DNA from 3 places in the Thalassotalea coralli genome. Region 2 is predicted to be linked to each of the others. Evidence: predicted binding sites of a transcription regulator. Region 2 holds the regulator's gene; each other region holds the start of a gene.
What was found. The regulator FliA, encoded in region 2, starts transcription of late flagellar genes. The targets are predictions, from matches to a motif close to CTAAAGNTNNNNNNNNNNNNGCCGATA.
Positions count from the first base shown of each region.

Region 1: ACOB80_RS06310 (cytoplasmic protein) is a predicted target of FliA. The motif match lies at 1,302-1,328, and genes of this name have one in related genera.
Region 3: ACOB80_RS14980 (DUF5610 domain-containing protein) is a predicted target of FliA. The motif match lies at 1,525-1,551, and genes of this name have one in related genera.

Region 1 covers NZ_JBVVBK010000002.1:208,155-211,433, forward strand. Annotated here, with positions in the region: gene ACOB80_RS06305 (glyceraldehyde-3-phosphate dehydrogenase) at 1-1,253, shown strand, start outside; gene ACOB80_RS06310 (cytoplasmic protein) at 1,373-1,570, shown strand; gene ACOB80_RS06315 (TusE/DsrC/DsvC family sulfur relay protein) at 1,581-1,916, opposite strand; gene ACOB80_RS06320 (hypothetical protein) at 1,916-2,212, opposite strand; gene tusC (sulfurtransferase complex subunit TusC) at 2,215-2,574, opposite strand; gene tusD (sulfurtransferase complex subunit TusD) at 2,571-2,939, opposite strand; gene ACOB80_RS06335 (Bax inhibitor-1/YccA family protein) at 3,008-3,279, opposite strand, start outside.
Region 2 covers NZ_JBVVBK010000001.1:362,614-365,892, forward strand. Annotated here, with positions in the region: gene flhF (flagellar biosynthesis GTPase FlhF) at 1-40, shown strand, start outside; gene ACOB80_RS01575 (MinD/ParA family protein) at 68-910, shown strand; gene ACOB80_RS01580 (RNA polymerase sigma factor FliA) at 927-1,649, shown strand; gene cheY (chemotaxis response regulator CheY) at 1,696-2,079, shown strand; gene ACOB80_RS01590 (protein phosphatase CheZ) at 2,107-2,850, shown strand; gene ACOB80_RS01595 (chemotaxis protein CheA) at 2,864-3,279, shown strand, end outside.
Region 3 covers NZ_JBVVBK010000006.1:1,066-4,344, forward strand. Annotated here, with positions in the region: gene ACOB80_RS14975 (hypothetical protein) at 1-113, shown strand, start outside; gene ACOB80_RS14980 (DUF5610 domain-containing protein) at 231-1,490, opposite strand; gene trmA (tRNA (uridine(54)-C5)-methyltransferase TrmA) at 1,692-2,798, shown strand; gene fabR (HTH-type transcriptional repressor FabR) at 2,827-3,279, opposite strand, start outside.

The DNA of each region.
Region 1 (3,279 bases), on a different contig from region 2:
CAAAACTACGTTTACGTGAAAGCTTCCCATTCGTTGAAGCTTTAAGCAAAATGGAATTAGCACCTGCGCGTATCGATGTTGGTAAACTTGCATATCGTTACCTTTTCAAAGGCGAAGCAAACGGTTTATCAATTGAACAGTTTTTAGAAAAAGAATTAACTGAAGTTTGTCGTAACGTAGAGCAAGCAGAGCCACAAGACGTAGTGCTTTATGGTTTTGGTCGTATCGGTCGTTTATTAGCACGCCTTATGATCGAGCGCACTGGTCCAGCTTCAAACATGCGTTTGCGTGCAATTGTAATTCGCCCAGGTAAAGATGGCGATTTGGAAAAGCGTGCGAGTTTACTTCGTCGTGATTCAGTGCACGGTGCGTTTAACGGCAGCATCACAATTGATGAAGAGAACAACGTTATTAAAGCAAACGGTGCCTTCATCCAAGTCATTTATGCAAAATCTCCTTCTGATATTGATTACACTGCATACGGCATTAACAACGCATTGGTTGTAGATAACACGGGTATTTGGTCAGACGAAGAAGGTTTAGGCCAACACTTACAATCAAAAGGTGTAGCTAAAGTATTACTTACTGCTCCTGCTAAAGGCGACATCAAGAATATCGTTTACGGTGTAAACCAAGATATGATCTTGCCAGAAGACAAGATTGTTTCTGCTGCTAGTTGTACAACTAACGCAATTACTCCAGTATTAAAAGCGTTAAACGACAAATACGGTATCCGTAACGGTCACGTTGAAACTGTTCACTCGTACACAAACGATCAAAATTTAATTGATAACTACCATAAGTCACCTCGTCGTGGTCGTAGTGCACCATTAAACATGGTTATTACTTCTACTGGTGCTGCAAAAGCTGTTGCAAAAGCACTTCCTGAATTAAAGGGCTTGTTAACAGGGAATGCTATTCGTGTTCCAACGCCTAACGTTTCAATGGCTATTATGAACCTTAACCTTAAAGAAGCGACTGACACCGAATCATTGAATGATTACTTGCGTAATATCTCTTTAAATTCTGACTTAAAAGATCAAGTTGACTACACAGCGTCTACTGAAATCGTTTCAACTGACTTAGTTGGTTCTCGCTACGCAGGTGTTGTAGATTCACAAGCAACTATCGTTGATGGTGACCGTGCTGTTCTTTACGTATGGTACGACAATGAGTTTGGCTACAGCTGTCAAGTTGTTCGTGTAATGCAAGAAATGGCTGGTATTTCAGTACCTACACTACCTACTAAGTAATTGTTTTACAATGTAGATACAAAAAAGGCGCTTTTAGCGCCTTTTTTATTAAAGGATTTTCAACTACAGTCGATATAAAGAATGATAGTGAAACGCAGTACTTTTATAAGAGAGGTTTTATGTCTATCAATTTATCGTCAGCTACGGATGCTGTTCAATCAAATACTTCAACGGCTAACGGTGTTTTAACGGCCAATAAAGCTAAAGACCAAAAAGAGATTGAAGGTAAGATGGCAATGGATTTAATCCAATCTGCCAGCATCAATACTCAAACTCCTGTTGGGAATAGTGGCCACAATATCAATATAAAAGCGTAAAAGTTTTTTATTAGATACAGCGTGCTGGCTTAGGCAAACCTGCGTATTTTGTCGCTTGTTTGGCTGGGCCTTCTTTAAATAAACGATACAAATACCTGCTACTCGCTTTTTCTTCGCCAAATTCAGCCTTCATTGCTTTCGTAAGTGCTCTTATAGCGGGCGACGTATTATATTGCTCGTAAAAGTCTCTGACAAAGCGTATAACTTCCCAGTGAGCTTCTGTTAGCTCCATATCGTCAGCTTGCGCGATTAAAGGTGCTAATTCCTCGCTCCATTCTGTGTGATCTAGCAAGTAGCCTTGTTTATCAGTAGGTATTTCTTTGCCGTTAAATATTAATGCAGACATTAATTTTTCCAAGTAATTACGTTTTTATGCGTTAAAAATAGTGAGGGTAGTTGTTCGAGCGAGATCATTTTGATTTTGCTGTTATCTAGCAAATCAGCAACGTTTAAATGTCTAACGTCAGCATGCTCTTTAACTAAACAAAGCTGTTTGTTGTTAATTGTTTGCGCTAATGAGTTAACGTTGTAGCTTGAGTCGTCGAGAAACACTATTGTGTCTGCGTCATTAACTGAATCAAAAAGATTGCTCAAACCACTAGGAGTTAGGATTTCTCTTACTAGATATAAAGTATCATTCATGGTTAAAACACCAATACATTATTGTGTTGTTTAATTGAATTTTCTAACTCAACACGACTCAGCAATTTAACGCCCTCAATATGAAATTTTTCATCAACGCCGAGCTCTTTTAAGCTTTCCTGACAAACATAAATATTTTCAAGCTCGTAAAACTCGAAAGCCGAAAAGGTTTTAAGAAAATCTTTGATAAGTAATTTACTAGGGTCGTTATAGTCAACGAGTTGCAATACGCCTTGACCTTTAAAGTATAAATGAGTGTCTTGCTCGTAACTGCCAAATATTAATGACAAATCCATTGCTTCCTTAGCCGTTTCATGGCCAAAAGGGGGCTTAGTATTTACAATAGCGATAGATTTACTCATAACTGCACCAATTTGTCGGCTTGTTCATGTAAAACAACTAACTCGCCTAAACCAGACACAGTAAATTGCTCATGCAAAACATTAATAGCGTCGTCTTCTGGAAGTAATCCATACTTTTCTGCAGCAGTACTACATAAGTGAAGGTTAATACCAAAAGTGTCTGCTAGCTCGCACCATAATAAACTGACGTTTACTTCATCTGAAGGAAACTTTGCTAATTTAGAGGCGTTAGTTACTCCAGACTGATAAAAGAACACGCCCGTTACTTCTATTCCTTGCTCTAGCGTTGTTTTTACAATTTGATAGGCTGTTTTAGTGAAATGATCAACTACCGATGTGGTGACCATAAAAGCAAGTTTCTGCAATTTTTCCCCCAAATAAAAAAAGCCTCGTTAAACGAGGCTTTCTATTATACGTTAGTTTTTAACGAAGATTAATCATCACCGCCAAAAGCGCCTAATAAATGTAGAAGGCTAGTGAAGATATTGTAGATGTTTAAGTATAAAGAAACTGTCGCGCGGATGTAGTTTCTTTCGCCACCGTGAATGATACGGCTTGTATCAAACAAGATAAGGCCAGACATAATCATGATAATACCTGCGCTAATCGCTAACGACATAGCAGGGATTTGCAAGAAGATGTTCGCAATCATAGCAACAATTGCTACGATTAAACCAACCATTAAAAAGCCACCCATGAATGAGA
Region 2 (3,279 bases):
TTGGCGTCAAGCACCGACTTCTTATGCAGTAGGTATGTAGCAGTTCCCCCTTGTTAGAGTAGAATGAATGATAGATCAAGCGAGTGGCTTAAGAAAAATGCAGCAACAGAATCAAATTAAAGTCATAGCAGTTTCAGGTGGAAAAGGTGGTGTCGGTAAGACCAATGTATCGTTAAACACCTCAATAGCCTTGGCACAAATGGGTAAACGTGTGCTAGTGCTAGATGCCGATTTAGGTTTGGCAAATGTTGATGTGATGTTAGGTCTACGTGTTAAAAAGAATTTGTCTCACGTTATGTCTGGTGAATGTGAATTAGACGACATCATTATCGAAGGGCCGGCAGGTATAAAAATTATTCCAGCAACCTCTGGAACTCAGTCTATGGTAGATTTAACGCCATCTGAGCATGCTGGGTTAATTCGAGCATTCAGTGACATGCAAACAAAATTTGATGTGCTTATCGTCGATACAGCGGCGGGTATTTCAGATATGGTGTTGAGTTTTGCAAGAGCTGCACAAGATGTACTTTTAGTCGTTTGTGACGAACCAACATCCATAACTGACTGTTATGCATTAATGAAGTTGTTGAGTCGCGATCATGAAGTTTTTAAATTTAAAGTAGTCGCCAATATGGTGCGAAGCCCAAAAGAAGGGCAACAGCTATTTGGTAAGCTTGCGAAAGTGTCTGATCGATTCCTCGATGTGGCGCTGGAATTAGTTGGCGTGATTCCCTTTGATGAAAATATTCGAAAATCAGTGAGAAAACAGCAAGCCATTGTTGAAGCGTTTCCAGACTCTCCTGCCTCTCGTGCATTCAAAGCATTGGCAAGTAAAGTAGCAAAATGGCCGATCCCTAGCCAAGCGTCTGGACATTTAGAGTTTTTCATTGAACAGCTAATTGAAAGTTAGTTAACGAGAATTCCCTATTTTGGTTAAAGCAACTACGTACAGTTCACATATCGACAAAGGTGCTTTGCTTGAACAGCATAGTGCTTTGGTGAAAAGGATCGCTTATCACCTGCTTGCTCGACTTCCTGCGAGTGTTATCGTTGACGATTTGATCCAGTCGGGCATGATCGGCTTATTAGAGGCTGCTAATAATTTTGACCAAACCAAAGGTGCTAGTTTTGAAACCTTTGCCGGCATCCGCATTCGCGGGGCAATGCTAGATGAAATTCGCCGTGGAGACTGGACTCCACGCTCAGTTCACAAAAATAGCCGCATGGTAACTGAAGCCATAAGTACCCTTGAAGCAGAGTTAGGTCGCGATGTTTCTGATGCTGAAGTGGCTGAAAAACTTGATATTTCCTTAGGTGAATACCATCATATTCTTAATGAAGTAAATTGTGGGAAAATTATTGGCATTGATGACCTAGGTATTAGCGAAGATGCTATTGCAGGGTTTGAAGATAAAAATAATGATGATCCGTATCAAGATATAGAACAAGTAATCTTTAAAAAATCGTTAACAGAGTGCATTACTACTTTACCAGAGCGAGAAGCTTTAGTACTGTCACTATATTACGATGAAGAATTAAACTTAAGAGAGATTGGCCAAGTACTCGATGTTAGCGAGTCTAGAGTCAGTCAAATACATAGCCAAGCGTTACATCGATTAAAAGCGCGTATGCAATCTTGGCAAAGTTAAGTACAATATTAATAGAAGCATTTTAAATAAGTCCCTGGAGGGTGCCTTGGATAAAAATATGAAAGTACTTGTTGTTGATGACTTTTCAACGATGAGACGTATCGTAAAAAACTTATTACGTGATTTAGGTTTCACTAATATTCAAGAAGCCGATGATGGTAGTACGGCGTTACCTATGCTTAAGGAAGGCGATTTTGATTTTGTTGTGACAGACTGGAACATGCCAGGTATGCAAGGCATCGATTTGTTAAAAGCAATTCGTGCAGATGCAAGCCTTTCTCATATACCAGTATTAATGGTTACAGCGGAAGCGAAAAAAGAGCAGATTGTTATGGCAGCTCAAGCGGGTGTTAACGGTTATATCGTTAAGCCATTTACTGCAGCGACGTTGAAAACTAAGTTAGATAAAATTTTCGAACGTTTAGCATAAGCCATTTTGTCTGTATAAGGACCTTGGATGAGTATAAGTAACGGTGTCCATGTATCGTTGGAACAAGCCAAAATGTTGGTGGAGTATTTGGAGACTGGCCAGCAAGATAAAGCTGATGAGCTAATTGCTGAGATTCAGAACCCAATTAACTCTGAATTGTTTGCTGAAATAGGTAAGTTAACTCGTCAATTACATGACTCGTTAATGAACTTTCAGTTAGATTCTCGCCTTAATGATCTTGCTACTGCAGACATTCCGGATGCAAAGGAGCGCCTGAATTATGTTATTAGCCGTACTGAAGATGCGGCTAATAAAACGATGGATGCGGTCGAATCTATCTTTCCCGTGGTCGATAAAATTCAAGAGCAGATAAGTACCGTAAAACCGCTTTGGTCCAAGTTAATGCATAACGATCTCAATGTGGGAGAGTTTAAAGCGTTATGTAAAGACATTGATATCTTGCTCAAAACAACTGATGAAGAAACTACGCGAATGCACGGTCTAATGACCGATGTGCTCATGGCTCAAGATTTCCAAGATTTAACCGGTCAAGTTATTCGCAAAGTTATAGATCTTGTACGTGAAGTTGAAGATAGTTTAATTAATATGCTGACAGCGTTTGGTGTAAACCAAGATGATGTCAGACAAAAAGGTACTCCGACACTAGGAGAAAATCTAGTTGAAGGGCCAATTGTAAATACAGAAGAAAGAGATGATGTTGTCGCCGATCAGGACGATGTCGATGATTTATTGTCGAGTTTAGGTTTTTAATAGGAGTTGCTTGATGTCTTATGAAGCAGATGAAGAAATTCTTCAGGACTTTTTAATTGAAGCTGGTGAAATACTCGAGAGCTTATCAGAGCAACTTGTTGAGCTAGAGAATGATCCAGACAATGCTGATCTGCTCAATGCTATTTTCCGTGGATTTCATACGGTTAAAGGTGGCGCAGGCTTTCTATCATTAACTGAACTTGTGGATGTGTGTCATGGCGCAGAGAACATATTTGACATCTTGCGTAATGGTCAGCGCTCTGTAACTCCTGAATTAATGGATGTAATTTTACAAGGATTGGACACCATTAATGATATGTTCGCCTTGGTACAAGCGAGAGAACAATTAACGCCAGCAGATCCTGCTTTGTTAGAAGAGCTTCATCGCTTGTCTGTTCCTGAAGGTGCTGAAGCACCAGCAGCGCCGGT
Region 3 (3,279 bases), on a different contig from region 2:
ATGCTGATCAAATTGTCGCATCTGCCATTGCCTCAGGAATGAAAGAAGAAGATGCCATACGAGCTGCAGTAGCAGGGGGCGTTAAGAAAGAACAATTGGCAAAAATTGATTAAATAATAAAAGGCCAGTAATGTTTTTATATTGCTGGCCTTATAAAGTGGCCAGCTATATATAGATATAATAGTAAAGCCACCTACCTCAAAGATATTAACCCGTCCAACGAATTTTTATTATTCTTTATTTTCGCTATTACTACTTTCAACTTCATCAGTGGGCGTCGAAAGTTCGGTTGCCTTGTCTAAAATAGCTTCTCCACCATCAGTTGAAATCAGCTCAGCTAACTGATGAAAGACATCTGCACTAGATGCCTGCGGTTCAAAAATTTCATTAAACATAGCATCCATTAAACTAACAAACTGACCAGAGCTTAAATTAAATTCCTGATCGACCTGTTCTTTAAGGCTCTTTAAGTTATTCATGAAATCTTCGAGTCGCTTAATTTCTTCTTTAGCCATTGCTAATGGCGAATCGCCTAAATCAGCCACTTTCTGATAACTTTGCGTCGCAATAGTCTGAGTTTGTGTTAGCTCAAGTGACATAGAGCTGATTTGGTTAAAATCAATATTCAACCCTTGTACCTTGCTAAACGCCTGCTCGATATCATTAGAAAAGAAAGAGTCTTGCACTTCAGCGACTTGTTCTAAGAGATCACCGATTGCATTACGTTCTTCATCTGATAGTTCACCTTGCACACTAATGGAAAATTCTCGGCTTTGCGCACCGCTAAACGCAAAACCAGCATTTGCTTGGCCTTGACTCGGCCCATTACTATATGAAAAGCCTGCGCCATACTCTTGCGATTGACCAAAATAAATACTTACCTTATCGCCATCATTAGTTACTAGCTCGATTGAACTAGATTCACTATAAGATTTATAAGCGCCTATTCCAAACTGAGAAACTTGCAGCGACTCATTGTCTTTTTGCGGATTAAACATGTCATCATACAAGTCGTCGACTTTAGTGATAACTTGCTCTCTACTCGCAGCGATATTGCCCGATAGCTCATCATTTAGCAGTGATAAACTTTCTAATTCATCCAACGCTTCATCTATACCTTGATTAATCCCTTGCTTTGCTTGCGAAAACATTTCTTTAATATAGTCATCACTTTCGCCACGCTCTTTAGCTGCATTTATACCGTTACTGACAAAATCAAAGATGGTTGAAACAACGGCTTCAACATCAAACCCTTGTTCATTATTATTGGGAGCTATTTCCGCGCTACTACTTTGCAGAAAAGAAGAAGCATTTTGCACCGATTTAACGACAACATCTTGGGCAATCTTGCCGCTATTAGAAAATGAAACAATATCGTTGGCGCGCTGCTCAATACCAGAAGCTCTGTTTCGGTCTTTTACTTCAGGTTGATGAAATTTCATCGCTTTATTTAGCATATTCGCTAAGTTGCTATTAGTGATTTTATCCATACCCAAGCCTTACTGACGGTTTAACTGCACAAGTTATCGGCAAATAGCTCGCTTTCTTGAGCAATTTCGGTAGTACAAATTGACATAAAAATCGAAACGTTAATGCTAAAATACTAGACAAAATGCAGGATAAAGCTAAAATCTGCGCGTTTTAATAGTTACTCTGTGTAATCTACCATTTGAAAATTAAAGGGCCCTTCAATGTTTAGTCATATTGATCCGAAAAACTACCAAGCTCAACTTGATGAAAAGCATCAAGATATGACTGAACTGTTCGCAGAGTTCGATTTGCCTGCTTTTGAAATCTACGAATCAGAGCCAATCAATTACCGACAACGAGCTGAATTTCGCGTGTGGCATGATGGCGATGATTTGTATTACATCATGTTCGATCAAGCGACGAAACAAAAGTTTCGTGTGGATTATTTTCCGGTAGCAAGCACACTTATCAATGAGCTTATGACGGCGTTACTCGATAACATCCGCAACCACGAGCTATTGCGTAGAAAGCTGTTCCAAGTTGACTTTTTAACAACGTTAAGCGGCGAAGCAGTGATTAGTATGCTGTATCACAAGCCTCTGACAGATGAATGGCAACAAGCATGTGAAGAATTAAAACAAACCATGTCATCTATCTGTCCGATCAACTTTATCGGCCGCGCTCGCAAACAAAAAATAGTTGTCGATCAAGACTACGTAAATGAAGTACTGACAGTAGATGGTAAACAATTTACTTACGAACAAATAGAAAATAGCTTTACCCAACCTAATGGTAAGGTGAATGAAAAAATGTTGCTTTGGGCTAAACAAGCAACAAGCCCGCTTGCTAATGAAACAAAAACCGACTTAGTAGAACTCTATTGCGGGAACGGTAACTTTAGTATTGCTTTAGCTGAAAATTTTAGTCGAGTTTTAGGTACAGAAATTTCAAAAACGTCAGTAAACTCAGCTCAACGTAACATAGCGAGTAATAATTTAGACAATGTAAAAATTGTGCGTATGTCGAGTGAAGAATTTAGCCTGGCGATGATGGGACAAAAGTCTTTTAGGCGCTTAGGCGATTTAGATTTAACCACCTATGATTACGAAACTGTACTAGTAGATCCACCTCGTGCGGGGTTAGACGATGACAGTGTTGAACTTGTTTCTCGATTCAACACTATTATTTATATTTCATGTAACCCAGAGACTTTAGCCGATAACTTAAAAACTTTAGTTAAAACGCACAATGTCGAAAAAGCCGCGCTTTTTGACCAATTCCCTTACACCCACCACGTTGAAACAGGTGTTATTCTTACAAGGAAGTAAACATCGCTAATAAATAGTGCCAAGGTAGCTAATCTTGGCTATTCTCCACGCGGTTTGCTAACTCCAAAGCACCGCGTGCAATAAACCGCAATTGATGAATAGTTCGAATAGCCAACTGCTCACGTTCTTTTCTATCGGCATCTAATGCATCAGAGCCCGCACTAAATACGATAGTCACCGCAGCATTTGCTTGTAAGTAAGCAACTTCAGCTTCTAATTTGTTCGCTTGTTGCAAGTAATCACACAATTCCAAGGTGAAGTAGCTAATTTCACGATTTACTGCAGCACGAAAAGCTGCCGATGTACCTGAACGCTCTCGAAGTAATAGCCTAAAGATATTGCCATTATTCTCAATAAACTCCATAAAGGTCAGCACCGAAATCTTGATTACGGAGCCGCCTTTTTCAATGCGTTGTCGTGCTTGTCGCATCAACTGTCTTAACGTTAGTCCAGCTTCATCAACCAAGGTCAGGCCTAGCTC